DNA from 2 places in the Novibacillus thermophilus genome. Region 2 is predicted to be linked to the other one. Evidence: a T-box and tRNA genes for the amino acid it is inferred to sense, from the RefSeq annotation. Region 2 holds a T-box; the other holds one or more tRNA genes.
The links. A T-box is a leader RNA that pairs with one kind of tRNA and senses whether it is charged. The one in region 2 lies ahead of ileS (isoleucine--tRNA ligase), so its partner is inferred to be a tRNA-Ile.
Positions count from the first base shown of each region.

Region 1 (11,047 bases), 1.2 Mb from region 2:
GCGGACCGTAGAGTGAACGACGCGTATCGTCTGGAAGAAAGAACGAAAATTGTGGCGGACGGCGACGTGGCGCGACAGCTTGGGAAAGAGTTGGGTCAATTCGATGCTGTGGACTGTGGTCTGTTACTTTGCACTGGAGCGTTGCTTGAAGCCCTGTCCCAGGCCATCGACCAAGGGCGCTACACACTGACAGACGGAGTTAATATTTTGACCCGCGAAGGTCGTGTGAAACTGCTCTTTGTAGATCGGAACTGGGTGGATGTGGACGATCTGGAAAGTTGCCGGCGCGGCGAAAACATCTTGCTAAAATCGTTAATTCCAGAAAAAGACGGATTTGTGTCCAAACACCTTAACCGCAAAATCTCCCTCAGGATAACCCGTTGGCTTGCCCCGACTCGAGTAACGCCGAATCAGATCAGTTTCTTTTCCTTTCTCATTTGCCTTTTTTCTGCGTTGTGTTTCGGTTTAGGACATCCCTTCGCTGGCGGGATTCTAGCCCAGCTCGGCTGCATACTGGATGGTGTCGACGGAGAAATCGCCCGCCTAAATTACAAGAAGAGCTCCTACGGAGCCCTGTTCGATTCTATTTTGGACCGCTACGCCGACTATTTTATGATCATCGGAATGGGTTACTGGTGGTTCCAGCACAGCGATTACCCGGGATTTGCTTTAATTGTCAGTATGCTCGCTTTAAGTGGACAACCGATGTCTATGCTCATCAAAGAAAAGTACAAAAGTTCAACGGGACAAACTTTTATTCCCGAACGGGACGACGGCATATTTCGCTACGTGCCCGCGAACCGTGACGGTCGGTTGTTTCTCATAATGCTGGGAGGCATTTTCCACTTAATACCCGCCACTTTGATCATACTCGCTATAATTTCCCACGGGCAAACTATCGTTCGGCTCGTATCGCTGAGACGGAAGATGTAATCCAAAGTGGACGTTATCCGACGGCCGTGACTTCAAGGTAACGGTGGTTGCCGCAGTCGCCGGCACCCCGAACACTTTTTTTATGTCATAGCGCAATGACAAAACCTTAATGTAGGTGTTGACTTTAGGCAAAGACTTTGCTAAATTAATTCTTGCCGTTGTCAGAACAACGGCGGTTTCATACGCGAAGACAAATAAAAAAAGTTATTGACATATCGCGCCCTGCGTGATAAGATGTAGGATGTCGCCTTTCAGGCGAGAGCGCGAATGTTCCTTGAAAACTGAACGAACAAGCCAACGCCCCAAGAGCTTGGAACAGCTTGTTTCGTACAAGGAGCCTGTTTGGCTTCTGAAGAAAGTGTTACGCAGCCGAGCTGCGGACAGACCATAATTAATGGAGAGTTTGATCCTGGCTCAGGACGAACGCTGGCGGCGTGCCTAATACATGCAAGTCGTGCGGGTGAAGCCGACCACCCCTTTGGGGGCGGATGGCGGAACCAGCGGCGGACGGGTGAGTAACACGTGGGCAACCTGCCTGCAAGACCGGGATAACTGCGGGAAACCGGAGCTAATACCGGATAAGAGGCTTTTCCGCATGGGGGAGCCTTAAAAGGCGGCGGAAGTCGCCGCTTGCAGATGGGCCCGCGGCGCATTAGCTAGTTGGTGAGGTAAGGGCTCACCAAGGCGACGATGCGTAGCCGACCTGAGAGGGTGACCGGCCACACTGGGACTGAGACACGGCCCAGACTCCTACGGGAGGCAGCAGTAGGGAATTTTCGGCAATGGGGGGAACCCTGACCGAGCAACGCCGCGTGAGCGAGGACGGCCTTCGGGTTGTAAAGCTCTGTCATGTGGGAAGAACGGCTAGGAGAGGGCATGCTCTTAGCGTGACGGTACCACAGGAGGAAGCCCCGGCTAACTACGTGCCAGCAGCCGCGGTAACACGTAGGGGGCGAGCGTTGTCCGGAATTATTGGGCGTAAAGGGCGCGCAGGCGGTCTCTTAAGTCTGATGTGAAAGGCCACGGCTCAACCGTGGGATGGCATTGGAAACTGGGGGACTTGAGTGCAGGAGAGGGGAGCGGAATTCCCGGTGTAGCGGTGAAATGCGTAGAGATCGGGAGGAACACCAGTGGCGAAGGCGGCTCTCTGGCCTGTAACTGACGCTGAGGCGCGAAAGCGTGGGGAGCGAACAGGATTAGATACCCTGGTAGTCCACGCCGTAAACGATGAGTGCTAGGTGTTAGGGGCGTCACGCCCTTAGTGCCGAAGTAAACACATTAAGCACTCCGCCTGGGGAGTACGGCCGCAAGGCTGAAACTCAAAGGAATTGACGGGGGCCCGCACAAGCGGTGGAGCATGTGGTTTAATTCGAAGCAACGCGAAGAACCTTACCAGGGCTTGACATCCTCTGACCCCTCTAGAGATAGAGGTTTCCCTTCGGGGACAGAGAGACAGGTGGTGCATGGTTGTCGTCAGCTCGTGTCGTGAGATGTTGGGTTAAGTCCCGCAACGAGCGCAACCCTTGAGCTTAGTTGCCAGCATTGAGTTGGGCACTCTAAGCTGACTGCCAGTGACAAGCTGGAGGAAGGTGGGGATGACGTCAAATCATCATGCCCCTTATGTCCTGGGCGACACACGTGCTACAATGGCTGGTACAGAGGGCAGCGAAGCGGTGACGCGGAGCCAATCCCTAAAAAGCCAGTCTCAGTTCGGATCGCAGGCTGCAACTCGCCTGCGTGAAGGAGGAATCGCTAGTAATCGCGGATCAGCATGCCGCGGTGAATACGTTCCCGGGCCTTGTACACACCGCCCGTCACACCACGAGAGTCTGTAACACCCGAAGTCGGTGAGGCAACCGTAAGGAGCCAGCCGCCGAAGGTGGGACAGATGATTGGGGTGAAGTCGTAACAAGGTAGCCGTATCGGAAGGTGCGGCTGGATCACCTCCTTTCTACGGAGTAAAAAAAGGCGTTCGGCTTGTTCGTTTAGTTTTGAGGGAGACATTTGTTCCTTCGCATTGGGCCTATAGCTCAGTTGGTTAGAGCGCACGCCTGATAAGCGTGAGGTCGGTGGTTCAAGTCCACCTAGGCCCACCATCACAATACTAGATTGTGGGGCTATAGCTCAGCTGGGAGAGCGCCTGCCTTGCAAGCAGGAGGTCAGCGGTTCGATTCCGCTTAGCTCCACCATTGTTCCTTGAAAACTGGATCGGAAGCATTCACCGGGATGACGAGAGTCATGTCGAGAACGATTAAGCAAGAAAGGGCGCACGGTGGATGCCTAGGCGCCAGGAGCCGACGAAGGACGGGGCGAACACCGAAATGCCTCGGGGAGCCGTAAGCAGGCGTAGATCCGGGGATGTCCGAATGGGGGAACCCGCTCTCTTTCATAGGAGAGCATCCGTTGCTGAATGCATAGGCAGCGGAGGGCAACCAGGGGAACTGAAACATCTTAGTACCCTGAGGAAAAGAAAGCAAGGCGGGCCCTGCGAAAGGGAACCTTTCGTGGGTGCTCAAAGCGATTTCCTGAGTAGCGGCGAGCGAAACGGAAACAGCCCAAACCCGGCACTCAACTGAGATCCACAAGACGCATTTATCATATGCGTAGTGGGTTTGAGTTGAGTGTCGGGGGTTGTGGGGCGTCTCATAAGGAGTGAGAAACGGACGGGATAGCCGAAGCGGCCTGGAACGGCCCATCAGAGAAGGTAAGAATCCTGTAGGCGAAATTCTGTCCGCTCCGAGACGGACCCCGAGTACCGCGGGGCACGGGGAACCCCGTGGGAAGCAGGGAGGCCCACCTCCCAAGGCTAAATACTCCCTGGCGACCGATAGCGCACCAGTACCGTGAGGGAAAGGTGAAAAGCACCCCGGGAGGGGAGTGAAAGAGAACCTGAAACCGTGTGCCTACAAGCAGTCGGAGTCCGGGTAATCTGGATGACGGCGTACCTTTTGTAGAATGGACCGGCGAGTGACGATGCGTAGCGAGGTTAAGCGGGAGACGCGGAGCCGTAGCGAAAGCGAGTCTGAAGAGGGCGATTTTAGTTGCGCGTCGTCGACCCGAAACCGAGTGATCTACCCATGTCCAGGGTGAAGGTCGGGTAACACCGACTGGAGGCCCGCACCCACGTCTGTTGAAAAAGGCGGGGATGAGGGGTGGGTAGGGGTGAAATGCCAATCGAACTCGGAGATAGCTGGTTCTCCCCGAAATAGCTTTAGGGCTAGCCTCAGGGGAAGAATCGCGGAGGTAGAGCACTGATTGCGTGAGGGGCCCTCGACGGGTTACCGATCGCAGTCAAACTCCGAATGCCGTTGATTCGGTTCCTGGGAGTCAGACGTCGGGTGCTAAGATTCGACGTCGAGAGGGGAACAACCCAGACCATCAGCTAAGGTCCCGAAGTATCCGTTAAGTGGGAAAGGATGTGGCGTTGCCGAGACAACCAGGATGTTGGCTTAGAAGCAGCCATCATTGAAAGAGTGCGTAAAAGCTCACTGGTCAAGTGACGTCGCGCCGAAAATGTACCGGGGCTAAACGGATCACCGAAGCTATGGGCGGGACACCGTGGTAGGGGAGCGTACCCAGTGCAGCGAAGGATTTCCGGGAGGGAATGTGGAGCGCTGGGTAGTGAGAATGCCGGTATGAGTAACGATAAGAGGGGTGAGAATCCCCTCCGCCGAAAGCCTAAGGGTTCCTGAGGAAGGTTCGTCCGCTCAGGGTAAGTCGGGACCTAAGCCGAGGCTGAAGAGCGTAGGCGATGGAGAACAGGTGGAGATTCCTGTACCACCGCGTTCCGATTGAGCGAAGGGGGGACGCAGGAGGGCAGGGGAGCAGGCGGATGGATGTGCCTGTCCAAGCGGTGAGAGAGCAGCGCGAGGCAAATCCCGCGTTGCGAGGATCTTGAGCCGTGATGGGGAGTGAAACTTAGAGTAGCGAAGTCCCTGCACCCACACTGACAAGAAAAGCCTCTAGCGAGGAGCGCGGTGCCCGTACCGCAAACCGACACAGGTAGGCGAGGAGAGGATCCTAAGGCGCACGGGAGAACTCTCGTTAAGGAACTCGGCAAAATGGCCCCGTAACTTTGGGAGAAGGGGTGCCCCGTTAGGGTGGCCGAGAGGTTGCCTGAGGGGGCCGCAGTGAAGAGGTCCAAGCGACTGTTTAGCAAAAACACAGGTCTCTGCGAAGCCGCAAGGCGACGTATAGGGGCTGACGCCTGCCCGGTGCTGGAAGGTTAAGGGGAGGACTTAGCGGAAGCGAAGGTCTGAACCGAAGCCCCAGTAAACGGCGGCCGTAACTATAACGGTCCTAAGGTAGCGAAATTCCTTGTCGGGTAAGTTCCGACCCGCACGAAAGGCGTAACGACTTGGACACTGTCTCAACGAGAGGCCCGGTGAAATTGTAGTATGCGTGAAGATGCGCATTACCCACGACAAGACGGAAAGACCCCGTGGAGCTTGACTGCAGCCTGATAGTGGGTTTGGCGATGATGTGTACAGGATAGGTGGGAGCCAGAGAAATCGGTTCGCCAGGATCGAGGGAGGCGCCGGTGGGATACCACCCTCATCATGGTTAAATCCTAACCGACCGCCGTGAGCCGGTGGCGGGACATTGTCAGGTGGGCAGTTTGACTGGGGCGGTCGCCTCCTAAAAGGTAACGGAGGCGCTCGAAGGTTCCCTCAGCGCGGTTGGACATCGCGTGAGGAGTGTAAAGGCAGAAGGGAGCTTGACTGCGAGACTGACAGGTCGAGCAGGGACGAAAGTCGGACTTAGTGATCCGGTGGTTCTGAGTGGAAGGGCCATCGCTCAACGGATAAAAGCTACCCCGGGGATAACAGGCTTATCTCCCCCAAGAGTCCACATCGACGGGGAGGTTTGGCACCTCGATGTCGGCTCATCGCATCCTGGGGCTGAAGCAGGTCCCAAGGGTTGGGCTGTTCGCCCATTAAAGCGGTACGCGAGCTGGGTTCAGAACGTCGTGAGACAGTTCGGTCCCTATCTGTCGTGGGCGCAGGAAATCTGAAGAGGAGCCGTCCTTAGTACGAGAGGACCGGGACGGACACACCGCTGGTGGACCAGTTGTTCTGCCAAGGGCATCGCTGGGTAGCCACGTGTGGCCGGGATAAGCGCTGAAAGCATCTAAGCGTGAAGCCCCCCTCAAGATGAGATTTCCCACCAGGCACTCAGGTGCTTGGGTAAGACCCCTTGGAGAAGACGAGGTGGATCGGTCCGAGGTGTAAGCGTGGTAACACGTTGAGCTGACGGATACGAATCGGTCGAGGGCTTAATCGAGGGAATGCTTCCGACCAGTTTTGAGGGAATGCTGTCTGGTGGCCATAGCGGAGGGGACACACGCGTACCCATGCCGAACACGACCGTTAAGCCCTCCAGCGCCGATGGTACTCGGGGCGAGAGCCCCTGGGAGAGTAGGTCGCTGCCAGGCATAAATTTTATTCCTCCGTAGCTCAATGGTAGAGCGGTCGGCTGTTAACCGATAGGTTGTAGGTTCGAGTCCTACCGGAGGAGCCATGCTCCCATAGCTCAGCCGGTAGAGCGCTTCCATGGTAAGGAAGAGGTCACCAGTTCGAGTCTGGTTGGGAGCTCCACTCATAAAGCCTGTAACGGCGGGGGTTTTGGCCGATGTGTCCGCCCGCCGTTTTTGCATTCTACCCTACATTTTTATTGCATTTGGGTTTCGGCAGCTTCACATTACATTTCAGGTAAAAGATGGACATAAGTGTCATATGTGAACCAAACAGATGAATGTCCAAGAATTTGACTGACAGTAGGCCGAAGAAGTCCTACAGGTACGGATTCTTTTTGATCTGTTCGACGGTTTTCCGATCGTATGATCAAGGCACCGAGTGCCATGCGTACAGGCACGGTAGGACGGCCTTTGATCCGTTTCTCAAAACGCCTGGCATAAACTGTTCCACCTTCCACCACGGGATGATGGCAGCCAACTTGACCCAGCGGTTGTCCTTGTTCAATTTGCCACCAAACGGCAAGAAAACGTCGTCCGGCATGATCATCTGTTGCTCAGTTTGACAGTACATCTATGCCTCACTCCATGTGCAAAGTTATTTTAGCCATATTGATAAAATCCTTGCACATATCTTCGACATCACATGCTCTAAACCCTTGTAGACACTGGATTTATTCATCTTTCAGCAAGCTCTAATTACGTATGTGTAAAATTTCACTCGGAGAATTTTAGCAAGAATTCAGAGAATAAATAAAGAAAAGGAGTTTCTGTGTCGTTTAACATGGACTACACTGTTTTGACCTTTCCAACCAATACAATTATAGCTTCTCAAAGTAGTTTGCCAGCCATCTCAGTACCTGTAGGATTTAAGGATCAGGGGATACCTGTCGGAATGGAGTTAATCGGGAAGCCTTATGGAACCGGATGCGCCTTATCAATATTGCCAGTACCACTACCTAAAAGACATCACAAAGCCAGTGGAGGAAAAAGATCGCAAACTGAAAACAAGTGTAAAGAAATCCCTACGTGGCATCCGTCAAATTGAACGTCAAGTGGCAGAACAGGAATCCTTGGAAGCAGAGGTGGATCAGGATTATGCTGCTGCCATTCGTTCGGTCCTGTTGGAAGACGGCAAACCCCCGCTTGATTTGTCCGGAGTACGAACGGGACACAAGCGATTCGCCAGTCCCTTGAAAAAAAAGGCCTGGGTAAAAAGGGGACTTCTCTTCTTAAACGTTTGTTCAGAATTGTCAGCAAAGTAGAGGCGTTTGAACCATTATACCGACAGGTAGTACGTTGGCAATCACGTATTAAAAGAGTTGTGAGCATTCTTGAGCCCAACGACAGCAAAACAAGCAAAAGTGTCGAAGATGAACTAGCCGAATACCTTCAACAAACTCAAGCTGAACTGGATACAAAGGAGGATTTCCTTTCATCGACAATCTCGTACGTTATTCCAACGGATTTTGGAAAGGGTTATTTGCCTGTTATGATCACCCCATTTTACCTAGAACAAACAATGTAGAGTTGTTTTTCAAACGGCTGAAAAGTACGCATCGGCGTATTACTAGATTAAAAAGAAACTGGAATCGGTATATTATTCGACACGGTGAACTCATTGTGTTTACACCTGAAGCTGTTGACGATGCAATACATTGCGACGGATTGCTTCTGTTTCGTACAAACAATACAAAAAAGGAGATGCGTTGCTGGAAGGAGAGAACTTCCGAGCAAGTGAAGCGTCTTCGCTTTAAGTGAAACCCACAAAAGTATTTTCATGAAGTGGAGCAAAAGTGGTTTAATCATTAGTTGCGTTAGTTATTCCGTCTAAGAAAAAAAGAGGACGATCCTCCCTCGTCTCCCAAAATCTTCATAACGCGAACTTTAAAGATGAGAATTAAGTGATGTTCATTGTATCTCCCAATCTATGATTTTTGCCCCGGTCTTTGAGGAAATCCCGTGGTCATCCACTATTTCGATCCACACCTTAACTGTTTCACCTTCGATCTCATAAGAAAGGGTCAGTTGATTGCCGTCTTTTAAGGTTTCCCAATCTTTGTCCTCATAGTCGGCAAAAAGACTTTTGCCCTCGTCGCTCGTCACTGTTAGGTGAGTGTCCAAACTCTCCAAGTCCATTTCCTTCCCTTTCATTCCTTCCAATTCCCATATAAATTGCCCTATTTTGGTTTCGGGACGAGATCCCGATGGTTTCTGGCGGTTTTCCTTAAATAAATCGAGATTGCTTTTTTCTGTGATCGTATCGTCAAGTCGAATCAGCATTCCCATTGCTTTGAGGAAAGAGCGATAATCGTTGTCTGCTTTAGCTGTATTCAAATACTCCCTTACCTGGTTCATATATTCGATAAATGCAGGGTCGAGATTATCGATCCCTTTCGCGACCTCCAGCGCTTGGTCTGTTCTTTCATTCGCTTCACCTAACCCGTACCATTCTTTCCCGCTGATTTCATTCTCATAATCGGGAGACTCCATTTTTTTACAACTTCATCTGACGGATTTAAAAATCCGTCCAAATCACCAATATCCTGTCCCATTAAAAAGTCATGAGACGCTGCACCGACAAGGGTTTTTAAATATTCTCTTGACGGATCTGGATGTTCCACTTCGAGTTTCCCATCGACGACGCTACCACTCGAAATTATATCTAGAGGAGGCCCGGAACCTTCAAAGTCTTTTTCAATCTTTTCTAACCACTTAGCCTCTTGATCGTTGATGGGCTGTTCCGATGGACTGCCACTTACACGTTCGTCCGAAGTTTGTTCAAAAGTTGCGGCGCAGACGCTTCTCTTTTCTCAGAATGTCGTGCCCGGTGTAAAGTCGTTTTAACTTTCGCTTCACTCCAATTTAGTATTTCCGCTACCTGAGCAGTCGATAACCCTTCAATGCCCCGGAGGATAATCGCTAATCTGTATTGCGGACGAAGGGAGTTAATGGCTTGTATAATGCGCTCTACACTTTCTTTATCTAATCCTGAATTTCGAAAGTAAAGTTGCTTGATCCAGTAATAAAGGTGCTCCAATCCTTGGTATAATGGTGTTTGAACGAACAACAAAACCCAAAGAGAGGGGCACCCGTTAGGTGAAGTCTACCACAAACATCGCCAAAATGAAAACAGAATTCACGCTAAAGAATGCAACCTCACACGCAGGGAGTAAACCCTTGCTTGCGTACCTTGAAAAAATCAAACTGGAAGACGCTTTTCGTCAGATAGGTTGCGGGAAAGGCCGGAATACGCTTTTTCCGTTCTTCAAGATCTTGATGTACCTTTTAGTCGGATGGCTACTGGGTTGCGAACGTATATTCCATTTCCGCTCATTGCGAGACGATTCGCTGGTACGTCGATTTTTAGGTGGACGTTGTCCCCATCACACTCTTTTGTATAAAGAACTGTGCCGCGCTGCTGTCTCCATGCCCACGATCCGTCGGGACTTGAAGGCATTAAACCTTGATCTCATCACTCCCTGCCTATCCGACGAATGCATTCTCGACCTCGATTCCACCGTTGAGACGGTGTACGGGAATCAGGAAGGGGCCGAAGTTGGGACAAACGCTCAAAAGCCCGGACGTAAAAGCTTCCAACCACTCATCGCCTTTGAAGGAAAGTCCCGTCTTTACCTTAATGCCGAACTGCGTTCAGGCAATACGCATTGTTCCCGCAATGCCCATACTTTCGCGAAGGAAACCCTTCAACGTCTTCCTAAATCGTGTAAAGTCAAGTATGCCCGATTCGACAAAGGATTCGGCGGCGAAACCTTCTATAGTTTTTGGGAAGGCAAACAGATCGGCTACGTTGGCAAACTCAAATGGACGCATCGGTTAGCCAAAGAAGTCGCCAAATGTCCTCATTGGAAACGCTATGTGGACGGAGACGTCATCATCGAAGGCCTTTGTTTAGTGTACAAAGCCACTTCTTGGAAAAAGGCTCGAATGGTGGTCGTCATCAGGAAAGCCGAACGCTACGATGGTGATCAACTCCAATTCGACTTTCTTTGGGATTACGAAGCAATCGTGACCAATTTGGATTGGGAGCCCATCGACATTTGGCGTTTTTACAATCAGCGCGCGTGCATGGAGAACTACATCAAAGAAGTGAAGCACGGCTTTTCGATTCACCGTATTCCGACAGATTCGTTTAAAGCCAATGAAATCGATCTGTTGCTGAAGCTGTTGGCCTACAATGTATTCGAGCGTTTTAAGATGGACTGCTGTGAACCGGTTCATCGCCGCTATACCATTGCACGATTTCGTAAGGAGTTTTTCCATGTCCCTGGTACGATCATCTATCGCAGTCGCCAAGTCATTCTAAAAATCGCGGCAGCCTTCCAAAATGAGTACAGTTGGCGGCGCATGGAAGAACGGGTGGTTCTCCTACAATAATGCCTATCCAAACTTTTACATGGAAATAACCGAGCCCGCTTGTGTGGGGAGGGGGAAAGTGTATCCCAAGAACAAGAAACCCCATCGAAAGGACAAGTTTAGTTTCCACTTTTACTGTTTGTTTCCATGTGGGTAATGCTAGAAATAGCTGATGTTATCCACATTCGAAATTCGGGCTAATACTTCTTCTTCAGTGTTTGTCAAAGATTGCAACTGATCGAACCGGTCTGTTTCGTATGGAGA
Region 1 is NZ_CP019699.1:156,403-167,449, forward strand. It holds gene B0W44_RS00905 (NTP transferase domain-containing protein) at 1-933, shown strand, start outside; rRNA gene B0W44_RS00910 (16S ribosomal RNA) at 1,325-2,884, shown strand; tRNA gene B0W44_RS00915 (tRNA-Ile) at 2,953-3,029, shown strand; tRNA gene B0W44_RS00920 (tRNA-Ala) at 3,047-3,122, shown strand; rRNA gene B0W44_RS00925 (23S ribosomal RNA) at 3,183-6,216, shown strand; rRNA gene rrf (5S ribosomal RNA) at 6,251-6,367, shown strand; tRNA gene B0W44_RS00935 (tRNA-Asn) at 6,379-6,453, shown strand; tRNA gene B0W44_RS00940 (tRNA-Thr) at 6,455-6,530, shown strand; partial or broken gene B0W44_RS00945 (transposase) at 6,729-6,980, opposite strand; partial or broken gene B0W44_RS19150 (hypothetical protein) at 7,191-7,265, shown strand; gene B0W44_RS18390 (hypothetical protein) at 7,324-7,671, shown strand; gene B0W44_RS00960 (hypothetical protein) at 8,318-8,899, opposite strand; gene B0W44_RS17945 (hypothetical protein) at 8,845-9,030, opposite strand; gene B0W44_RS00965 (RNA polymerase sigma factor) at 9,165-9,446, opposite strand; gene B0W44_RS00970 (IS1380 family transposase) at 9,533-10,804, shown strand; gene B0W44_RS19155 (hypothetical protein) at 10,943-11,047, opposite strand, start outside.
Region 1: it encodes a tRNA-Ile, which carries the amino acid that the T-box ahead of ileS (isoleucine--tRNA ligase) is inferred to sense. The anticodon was not compared.

Region 2 (11,047 bases):
AACTCCTCGCCTCTTAAACCTTCTGTTATCGCCCCGTAAAAGTGGACATTCACGACCGCCTCTTTTCCAGCTTTTCTGTACTGTTCCCTCACCAGATCGGCCGTGTCCGTTACCGGCTCTGTGTTCGGCATCGCGGCAATGGTGGTAAAGCCGCCGCGCGCCGCGGCACGGCTCCCCGACGCAATCGTCTCCTTCTCCTCAAAACCCGGTTCGCGCAAGTGGACGTGCACGTCGATCAAACCGGGGAGGAGCGTCTTCCCGTTTGCCTCCACGATTTCATCTTCATCCCCTGTGGGCAGCCTGTCGCCGACGCTGGTGATGATCCCATCGTCTACGCGGACATCCGTCAGTATCCACTCACCTGAGCGGTAACACTTCGCCTGCCTGATCATGAGCCTCACGATCCATTCCCCTTCCCAAAACGTACTCTAACACGGCCATCCGCACGTACACGCCGTTTGCGACTTGCTGTCGAATGCGCGAACGGTCGTGTTCGATCACCGCCTCGTCAAGTTCGATTCCCCGGTTGACTGGTCCGGGATGCATCACGATTGCCCGGGATTTCAACAGTTCCAACCGCTTTTCCGTCAACCCGTACTGATGCAAGTAGTCGTCCATCTCCCACGCCAAGTTCTCCTCCAACCGTTCACGCTGGATGCGCAACATCATCACCACGTCAGCGTCGCGCAGTGCCTCTTCAAACGGGACGTAAGGGGCGACACACTCCACTTCAGCGTCGCGGAACACATCGGGTCCGCTCACGATGGGGTTCGCTCCTAGACGGACGAGGCCGGCAATGTTGGAGCGGGCGACGCGGCTGTGCCGGACGTCACCCACAATGGCCACCGTCAAACCGTAGAGCGTCCCAAATGTTTGACGCATCGTTAGCCAATCGACGAGCGCCTGGGTCGGGTGGGCCAGCGTCCCGTTGCCGGCGTTCACTAAACGCATCTCAAGCTTTCCCGGCAGTGTCGCGTACACATCGTTGCGGGGATGTCTCAGAACCGCCACATTGACGCCCATCGCTTCCAACGTTTGCAACGTGTCCCACAAACTTTCACCTTTCGTGACACTGGAGACGTCAGCGTCAAAGTAAATGACGTCCATCCCTAGACGCCTCGCTGCAATCTCGAACGAACAGCGCGTTCTCGTGCTCGGTTCGTAAAAGAGGGGCGCCATCACGTTTCCTCGCAGCACGTGACGAAATTCGTCCCTGTCAGAGTGGGCAAACTGTTCGGCACGTTCCAACAGCCGTTCGATAGTTCCTGTCCCCAATGCGTCAATCGTGATTACGTGTCCGCCTTCCATTCGGCATCTCCTTCCAGCTTTCAGTTCTCGCAAAAAAACTCCCTGCCGCGATCACGGCAAGGAGTGTCGACAAACTACGTCATTCTGGTGCGCACAAAGGTGCGCTTACCAGTCAAGATCTCAACTCGCCTTGCCAGTCTCACGGGACTGTGTTTAAAGGCTTGCGTCGTTTCAGACACCGTTTATGAAACTTTGCCGAATTCGAGATTTCCAGGTTTGCCGGCGTGTTCTTTACCGGGCAGCACCCAGTTGAGTAAAATGCCGACGAATGTCGCCAGCGCCATCCCTTCGATCTCCAGGTGAATACCGACAAACTTCAGCGCGGCACCGCCGATTCCGATTACAAGGATGACCGAGGCGATGACGAGATTCCGCTTCTCGCCGAAGTCCACTTCGCTCTCCACCAGCATCCTCAAGCCTGCCGACGCGATAATGCCGAACAACAGAATGGAGACGCCACCCATCACCGCAGTAGGGATGGAGGCGATGAGGGCTTCCAGTTTGCCGATAAAGGCGAACAGTACGGCAAAGACGGCGGCGCCTCCGATGACGAACACACTGAACACGCGGGTAAGGGCCATCACCCCGATGTTTTCTCCGTAAGTCGTGTTCGGCGGAGCTCCGATGAGGGCCGCGATGGACGTCGCCAACCCGTCCCCCAAAATCGAGCGGTGCAAACCGGGGTCTTGCATCAAATCGCGTTTCATGATCCCGCTGGTGACGATGAGGTGTCCGATGTGTTCAGCCAGCGTGACGAGGGCCACCGGGACAATGACGACCGCCGCGTGCCACGACAGTTCCGGTGTCGTCAACTGGGGGATGACGAACCATTTGGCTTTGCGCACCGGCGTCAAGTCGACCATCCCGGCAAACAAAGCGACGATGTATCCCCCGACAATGCCAATCAAGATCGGAATCAGGCCGAAAAACCCGCGGAAAAACATGTTGGCTGCGATGGCGATGGCGAGAGTGGCCAACGCCACAAGAAAATGTTTCAACGAGTACTGTTTGAGCGTGACCGTGTTGTTTTCTTCATCAATGTTTTCAACTGTACCGGGCAACGCGTGAAATTCTTCCACCGTCTCCGGTTTTTCCACGACAGTTTGGGTCGTGCTGGCCATGTCTACAGCTGTTCCCGCTAACGCGAGGCCGATGACGATGACGATGGAACCGATGACCACGGGAGGGAGCAGTCGGTTCAGCCAGTTGACGCCAAAGCGGAAAATGAGCAGCGATACGACGCCGTACACGACACCGGCCAAAAAACATCCGAACAGTGCCGCACCGACCCCCTGGGTTTGGGACACGGAAATAATCGGAACGATGAAGGCGAAAGACGACCCCAAGTAAGCCGGCAGTTTTCCCTTCGTGACGATCAGGAAGGTGAGCGTTCCAATTCCGCTGGCAAGTAAGGCCACCGATACGCTGAGCCCCGTTAAAATGGGCACGAGAATCGTCGCTCCGAACATCGCAAACAAATGCTGTACACTTAAAGCCACCCATTTGACCAGTTTTGGCCGTTCATGTACATCCATCACAATATGCTGGTTGTTCATCTTCATTCCTCCCTTGGTGTAGCATGTTGTCCCAATGCCTCAAGGGAATGTTTCCTCAAAAAAAACCTCTTCTGCCACAGGCACAAGAGGTTTCCACCTTCCCACCGGAAAGGGCATTCCCCTTGTCAGCCTCACGGGACTGAATTAAAGGCGTTGGATTAAAACTTCGTCTCGGCCGTCCGTTTCCCTGACAGCCACTTTGATGACTTCTGCTTTAGACGTCGGCACGTTCTTGCCGACGTAGTCGGCCCGGATGGGCAACTCGCGGTGCCCTCGATCGACCAAAATCGCCAGCTGGATGGCGCGGGGCCGACCTAAGTCGACCAAGGCGTCCATCGCCGCCCGTACTGTTCTCCCTGTGTACAGCACGTCATCGACGAGAACGACTTTTTTCCCGGTGATGTCGAACGGAATGTCCGTCCCCTTCACGACAGGGTCTTCTGATTTAAGGGACAAGTCGTCCCGGTACAGCGTAATGTCCAACTCGCCCACGGACACCGGTTCGTGTTCAATTTGGCGGATGCGTTCCGCGAGGCGGTTGGCCAGGGGGACACCCCTCGTCCTGATGCCCACCAGGACACAATCTCGAATGCCTTTATTTTTCTCCAACACTTCGTGGGCGATGCGCGTCAGTGCCCGCCGCATGGCCGCCTCGTCTAAAATGACGTTTTTCTTTTGCACAAGGGTTCCCTCCCTTCAGTGATTCTCTGCAAAAAAAGCCCCTTGCCCACAGACAGGCAAGGAGCTCACACTCGTCCACTTGCTCCGTACTATAAACCCTTGCCAGCCTCACGGGACTGTCCTTTAAAGGTGCCTTATGTCGTTTACTGACCTTATTATGCGAGATGCGGGAGAGGAAGTCAACCACTTTTTTTCACGGCCGATGGACCCAACAGCGCTCCAACGGTTCCCGGGTTTCCCTAAGCGGACGCTTCTGTCTTTCTCTCGCGACGTCGACCAGCCGGGTAATTTCATACCATTCCGGCTCCGGATTCGCTGCATGACTGTACAAAATCCAGCCTTTCATGGACTGTCTCTTTGACACGATGAATGACTAAAGACCCGATTCCCGGCGCAAGCGGTTTAAAATGTCCACCATGTCTTGCGGGAGCGGCGCTTCAAAAGTCATCTCTTCTCCAGTGCGGGGGTGGGTAAATCCGAGGGTCCGGGCGTGCAAGGCTTGTCCTTGAATCGAAAAGCGGTTTTTCTTCGGACCGTATTTCGGGTCGCCGACTAAAGGGTGCCCAATGAAGGCCATGTGAACGCGAATTTGGTGGGTCCGCCCCGTTTCCAATCGGCAGTCCACAAGTGTGTATCCTTTAAATTTCTCTCTGACGACGAAGTGGGTGACGGCTCGTTTTCCGTTTTTGCGGACGACCGCCATTTCTTGACGTTGATTCGGATTTCGCCCAATCGGGGCATCCACCGTTCCCCGCTCGTGGCCCATATCTCCGTGGACGATCGCCGTGTAAGACCGTTCCACAGTATGGGCAGACAGTTGTGAGGCGAGGGACGCGTGGGCAGAATCGTTTTTTGCAGCCACGAGCAGTCCCGACGTGTCTTTGTCAATGCGGTGCACGATCCCCGGCCGGTACACCCCGTTTATGGTCGACAGATTGCCGCAGTGGGCCAACAAAGCGTGGACGAGGGTTCCGGTGTGGTGCCCCGGAGCCGGGTGAACGACCATGCCGCGGGGCTTGTTCACCACAACGATATCTGCGTCTTCGTAGACGATGTCTAAAGGTATCTCCTCCGGTGTCACCGCCAAATGTTCCGGCGGGGGGACGCGCAAGGCGACGCGGTCCCCCCGTTGCAGACGGTAATTGGCCTTGACGGCCCGTGCATTGACCGTCACCCGCTTTTCCGCTATCCACGACTGGACGAGGGAACGGGACCATTCTCCCTGCGCCGTTACGAATTTGTCCACCCGTTGACCGGCCCTTGCATCTTCCACCTGCCACTCGTACGACTTTTCTCGTTCAGACACACTCACGGTTCGTCCTCAACCTCGACTTTTAGCCGCTCGACCGATTTTGCCTGTTTCGCCTCGCGCAGTGTGTCCAACAACAGCAGCCCGACCCCGATCACGATGCACGAATCTGCCACGTTGAAAATGGGGAAATGGATGAGGCGAAAATCTAAAAAGTCGACGACTTCTCCCTTAAGCAGTCGGTCGATAAAATTGCCGACAGCTCCCCCCAAGATGAGAGTAAAACCCCACAATGATACCTTTTGGCCTCGAATGCGCGGCATGTACCAGACGATCGCCGCCACGACGATCACTGTTATGACAATAAAAAACCAACGTGCATCCTGGAGAATTCCAAAGGCCGCTCCCCGGTTGCGGTGCGACGTGATGTGAAAGACTCCTTCGATGAGCGGAATCGTCTCTGACAGCTCCATCGTTTTGACGATCATGTATTTCGTGACCTGGTCGATGACGACGACGATGAGAGCGACAACGTAGTAAATTATCAAACGATTTCCCCCTTAAACACACCTTGCGCTTCGCTTCCACAGCATTGTAGCACAGCGCCAAAAGGGGGACAACTTAAGACCGTTCCGCGTCTTCTTCGGCCTGTAGGCGACGGTAGGCCGCATTCCGCGTCACGTCCGCCCAACCGTCTTTGAGCGACCTGCCGGATGTGTCCGTCGTCGCCACCTCCTCAATGTCTTCTACCGCGCCGCGGCGTTCGTCCGCTTCGTTGCCCAACTCGTTGTAGTGTTCCCCTTCCCGGTAAAAATCCGGCGGATTGGAGGTGCCGTACTGTTCCACCGCTTGCCACGCGTCCTCAGCATCAAAACCGGTAAAATCGCCCGTATCGAATTGGTGCTTCTCAAACGGAGGAGCGAGCACGTCTTCTTCGGCAGGCCGGCGGTCGATCTCATCGCTCCGCGGTTGGTGTTCTGCACAGTATTTGGCTGCCGGATTGGCTTTCAACCGCTCATACGGCACTTCCCGGCCGCATTCAGCACAAACCCCGTAAGTTCCGTCAGCCATTCTGTCTAACGCTTCATCGATCTCGCGAAGACGTTTTTCTCTTTGCTCGCTTAGCGCGATGTCTTTCCCCCGTTCGTACAGCTCCGTTCCCACGTCGGCCGGATGGTTGTCGTATCCCGAGAGCTCCCCGATGGCATCGTTCATGCTGACCGCCAATCCGCCATGTTCACTCTCCTGCAAGCGGGCCTCTAATTCCTGCCGTTCTCGCAACAGCTCTTCCCGGAGTTGTTCTAATTGTTCGCGCTTCACCGTGTCTACATCCTTTCGTGACTTTTTTGTCTGACGTTCCTACACGTCTATTAATCTGTCCGAATTGCCCGCCATTCAATCAAAAAGCCCCTTACCTGTCCACGTTAGACAGGTAAGGGGCTTAAGAAACGCAGAGAGAAAGTCGTGAGTCTTACGGCATTCAGTCGTTCGCCATCGCGTCAGCATAATGTTCCCTCACCGTCGTGGCGCAGCGCCGGCACAAGTCCGGGTACTCTTTGTCTTGCCCCACTTGCGGTGAAATCGTCCAGCACCGCTCGCACTTACTCCCTTCCGCTTTGTGCACTTTCACGTGTAAATCGTCGAACTGAACGGCCCCTTCAGGGGAGGCCACTCCAGGTTCGTGTAACGTCACGTCTGAGACGATCAACCAGTGGTCCAGGCGGTCCACTTGTTTGAGCAACGGGTAAGACGACTCATTCGGAAACAGTTCGACGGATGCGCCGAGGGAGTTTCCGATTAATTTCGCCTGTCGCGCTTCTTCCAGTGCTTTCAACACGTTGTCGCGCAACTCGGACAATTTGTCCCACTTTCGCTCCAGATCCTCATCCAACCGCGCCTCGTCCACTTGCGGGAAGTCTGTGAGCTGAACGCTTACGACGTCCGTCCCCGGAACGTACTGCCACACTTCGTCTGCGGTGTGGGCAAGCACTGGTGCAATCAAGCGGACGAGGGCCGTGAGCACATCGTACAGCACCGTCTGTGTCGCCCGTCTTACGGCTGCGTCACGGTATTCCGTGTATAGGCGGTCTTTGCGAATGTCGAAGTAAAATTGACTCAAAAATACGGTGCAGTAGTTGTGCACAGCCTGATACACATTGTTGAATGCGTACGTGTCGTACGCTTCCCTCACGTGACCGATCAACCGTTGTGTCTTCGCCAACACGTAGCGTTCCAGTTCCTCTAACTCGGCGTACGGCACCCGGTGCCGGGCAGGGTCAAAGTCGTTTAAGTTTCCGAGCAAGAAACGCATCGTGTTGCGAATTTTGCGGTACACCTCCGAAATCTGCTTGAGAATGTCGTCGGAGATGCGCACATCTGCCTGGTAATCAGTGGAGGACACCCACAACCGCAAAATGTCGGCTCCGTACTGCTTCATAATGTCTTGCGGGGCGACAGTGTTCCCGAGGGACTTGGACATTTTCTGCCCCTCGCCGTCAAGGGTAAACCCGTGACTCAACACTTGTTTGTACGGTGCCTGGCCGTACACCGCCACTGACGTGGACAGGGACGAGTTAAACCAGCCGCGGTACTGATCGGACCCTTCCAGGTACAAGTCTGCCGGCCACTTCAAATCTTCCCTCTGTTGCAGAACGGCAACGTGACTGGAGCCCGAGTCAAACCAGACGTCCATCGTGTCCGTTTCTTTCGTGAACGAGTCGTGTCCGCACTTTGTACAAGCGGCACCGTCGGGGAGCAGTTCTTCCTCTGTCTTTTCGTACCAGGCGGAAGACCCTTCCCGGGCGAACAGTTCGGCAATGCGGTCGATCGTCTCGTCGGTGATGAGCTCGTGCCCGCACTGATTGCAGTAAAAAATCGGGAGCGGGACCCCCCATACCCGCTGACGGGAAATGCACCAGTCGCTGCGCTCGGCAATCATGTTGTGCAAGCGCACTTCTCCCCAGTGCGGAATCCACTTCACGTTCTTGATTTCCTCCAACATCTTGTGACGAAACCCGTCGATGGAGGCAAACCACTGCTCGGTCGCCCGGAAGATGACCGGTTGTTTCGTGCGCCAATCGTGGGGGTACTGGTGGGTAATGAATTCCAGCTTTAAGACATAACCTTTCTCATCCAGTTTCGCCGTGATCGGTTTGTTCGCTTTATCGTAAAACAACCCTTCAAAACCAGGCGCGCCCTCTGTAAACACGCCTTTCTCATTGACCGGACACAGGACGCCGAGATTGTACTTCTTCCCCAGTTCAAAGTCTTCCTCCCCGTGTCCGGGCGCCGTGTGCACGCATCCGGTCCCCGAATCGAGGGTGACGTGATCGCCGAAAATAATTGGACTTTCGCGGTCGTACAGTGGGTGGCGGCAAACGACACCGGCCAATTCGCTGCCCTTCCACGTCCGGACGATGTCGTAGTCGGTTATTTCCGCTTTCGCCATCACCTGTTCTACCAGCTCACGGGCCATCACCAGCTGCTCTCCGCCGGCGCGCACTAAAGCGTACGTAAAATCTTCGTGCAAGGCGATGGCGAGGTTCGCCGGGATCGTCCACGGCGTCGTCGTCCAAATGACGACAAACGCATCCCGTTCCGGTACGACGCCGTTTCCGTTTTTGACCGGGAACTTCACGTAAATCGAGGGGGACCGCTTGTCTTTGTACTCAATCTCCGCCTCGGCCAGCGCTGTTTCCGACGAAGGCGACCAGTAGACGGACTTCATGCCGCGGTAAATGTACCCTTTCTTCGCCATCTCTCCGAAGACGCGAATTTGCGCCGCCTCGTATTCCGGCTTTAACGAGATGTACGGGTCCTCCCAATCGCCGCGCACCCCGAGCCGTTTAAACTGTTGCCGCTGAATGTCCAAATACTTCATAGCGTACTCGGCGCACATCTTCCGGAACTCGTTGACGGGTATGTTTTTGCGGTCGAGTTTTTCCTTTTTGATGATCGCCTGCTCAATCGGCAAGCCGTGTGTGTCCCACCCCGGCACGTACGGTGCGTCATACCCTTGCATCGTCCGGAAGCGGACGATCATGTCCTTCAAAATTTTGTTCAACGCGTGGCCGATGTGAATGTCGCCGTTGGCATACGGCGGCCCGTCGTGGAGGACGAACTTCGGTTTGCCCTTCTGCCGCTCTTGCACCTGACGGTAAATGTCGATATCGTCCCACCACTTTTGTATGTCCGGCTCCCGCTTCGGCAATTGGCCGCGCATCGGAAAGTCTGTTTTCGGTAAGTTCAACGTTTTGCCGTAATCCATTCCTCATGACTCCTTAAACGTGTAATCTGTCGTATTCAATCCTTACTACAACTCCACTCTCCGCTCATCCGGTACCGCCTTTCCCGCGCAAAGGACGGGGGCCAACAACTAAAAAACCCTTCTGTCCTTTAGGGACGAGAAGGGAATCCCGCGGTACCACCCTAGATAGCACTTCTGCCGTCATCAAAACAGAAGTACCTCTTTCGCCCTCCGTAACGTGGAGGAAAGACGTTCTACCTTACTGATTCAGAGCGTTTACGCTAAACTCAGAAACGTTCAGGCGACAACTTGCGGGAGATGTTCGGAGATGGCCATACACTGGGCTTTCACCGTCCCCAGCTCGCTTCAAGAAGAGGGCCGTCACCTACTGCCCCGGTCATCGTCTTTAAAGCGTTCAATGTTTGTAAAGAAGTATACTGAATGGCGACAGCCATCGTCAAGTACAAAACGGTCTCCCAAAACCCTTGTCTTAAGAGACCTCTTCCTTTACTTCTTCTATTTCCTCTTCCAGCTCTTTCAATACGTCCCAATCGCTGTTATGTTCCAACATCTCCAGTTGGGCTTCCACCAAGCTGCGAAAGCGCGACTGGTATGTCGCCGCCCTGCGTTTGAGCTCGTCGATTTCGATGGAGATTTTCCTCGCTTTAGCCAAGGCGTCGTTGATAATGCGATCGGCATTTTTTTCTGCCTCTTTTACGATGAGTTGCGCTTCTTTTTTAGCGTTGGCCTTCACTTCTTCGGCTGTCTCTTGTGCCACTAAAATCGATTTGCTCAAACTCTCTTCTATATTGGAGAAGTGGCTCAGCTTTTCCCGCAATTCTTCGTTTTCCTCTTCTACTTTCTTTTTTTCCTTTATGATAAGCTCTAAGTCTTTAATAATTTGATCCAAAAACTCGTTCACTTCTTCTTCGTTATAACCGCGAAAACTGCGACTAAATTGCTTATTATGTATATCCAAAGGCGTTAAGGGCATGGACTGGACACCTCCAAGTATTGTTGCCGTTTTAACGATTTCGACACGAATGAGACAAATTCCTGCTAAGCTGGACCATTCCATTAACGAGTTGGGCTTCCGATTCTCAAGCGCGTGCGTCCCCGCTTTGTTTCACCTTCCACTGCCAAGACACGCACTCTTCCGTAACCGCGCAAGGACAGTGTATCCCCTGGACTGACCGTGGCCGCCGGATTTTGTTCCACCTTCCAGTTTAACTTGCACTTGCCCGACTGGATGAGAGGCACGGTTTTGCTGCGGGAAAGGGGATATGCCGCACTGAGAACCGCGTCTAACCGTCGGGAGGCAACCGAAACCGTACGCTCTTTTAACGATTCTTCCGGCACGGTAAGCTGTTCGCGTTCTATGTCTTCTACAGTCACGCGGACACGGTGCACCTGCTTTAAGTTGAGTCGAATATACATCCCCATCTCGCGCGTCGTCACAACCTGACATCCGTCTTCAACAGTGAGCAAATCTCCGATTTTGTCACGTTCAATGCCTAAATGTAAAAGGGCCCCCAAATAATCTCGGTGGTGAAGCGTGTGAAATGGACTTTTCCCGTGAATCTGCAAAAACCTTAAGTCCATCTCATCCGGCCGCGCTTGCCAGTAATCCGGCGCTATGAAACACCGCTTGTACTCTGCCTGCTCGTACCCGCCGTCGAAAACGCAGCGGACGTCTGCGGAACGCTGTACGAGCGTACGAAGAATCGAACGCTGTCGAGGATTTAAGAAATTCGTCAGTTCAGGTCGTTGGCGGACAGTGACACGTTCGATCAACTCTTCCACACGTTCGATAAATGGCCTTTCGTCTTCGCGAAAGTGCTGCAAAATGGAAGGCTCAGCCTTCATGAACCGATCAACCCCGCAATCCACCGTATGACTGTGATGACACCGAGTTCGAGAAATCGCAAAGCAATCATGGCGACGATAGGTGAAAAGTCGAAAATGCCGATAGGCGGGATCACTCTTCGAAACGGAGCCAGGTACGGT
Region 2 is NZ_CP019699.1:1,350,023-1,361,069, reverse strand. It holds gene B0W44_RS06800 (dihydroorotase) at 1-401, opposite strand, end outside; gene B0W44_RS06795 (aspartate carbamoyltransferase catalytic subunit) at 358-1,308, opposite strand; gene uraA (uracil permease) at 1,491-2,864, opposite strand; gene pyrR (bifunctional pyr operon transcriptional regulator/uracil phosphoribosyltransferase PyrR) at 3,009-3,545, opposite strand; gene B0W44_RS18045 (hypothetical protein) at 3,739-3,891, opposite strand; gene B0W44_RS06780 (RluA family pseudouridine synthase) at 3,919-4,857, opposite strand; gene lspA (signal peptidase II) at 4,854-5,339, opposite strand; gene B0W44_RS06770 (TraR/DksA C4-type zinc finger protein) at 5,416-6,114, opposite strand; gene ileS (isoleucine--tRNA ligase) at 6,275-9,061, opposite strand; T-box leader at 9,189-9,450, opposite strand; gene B0W44_RS06760 (DivIVA domain-containing protein) at 9,531-10,034, opposite strand; gene B0W44_RS06755 (YlmH family RNA-binding protein) at 10,118-10,906, opposite strand; gene B0W44_RS06750 (YggT family protein) at 10,903-11,047, opposite strand, start outside.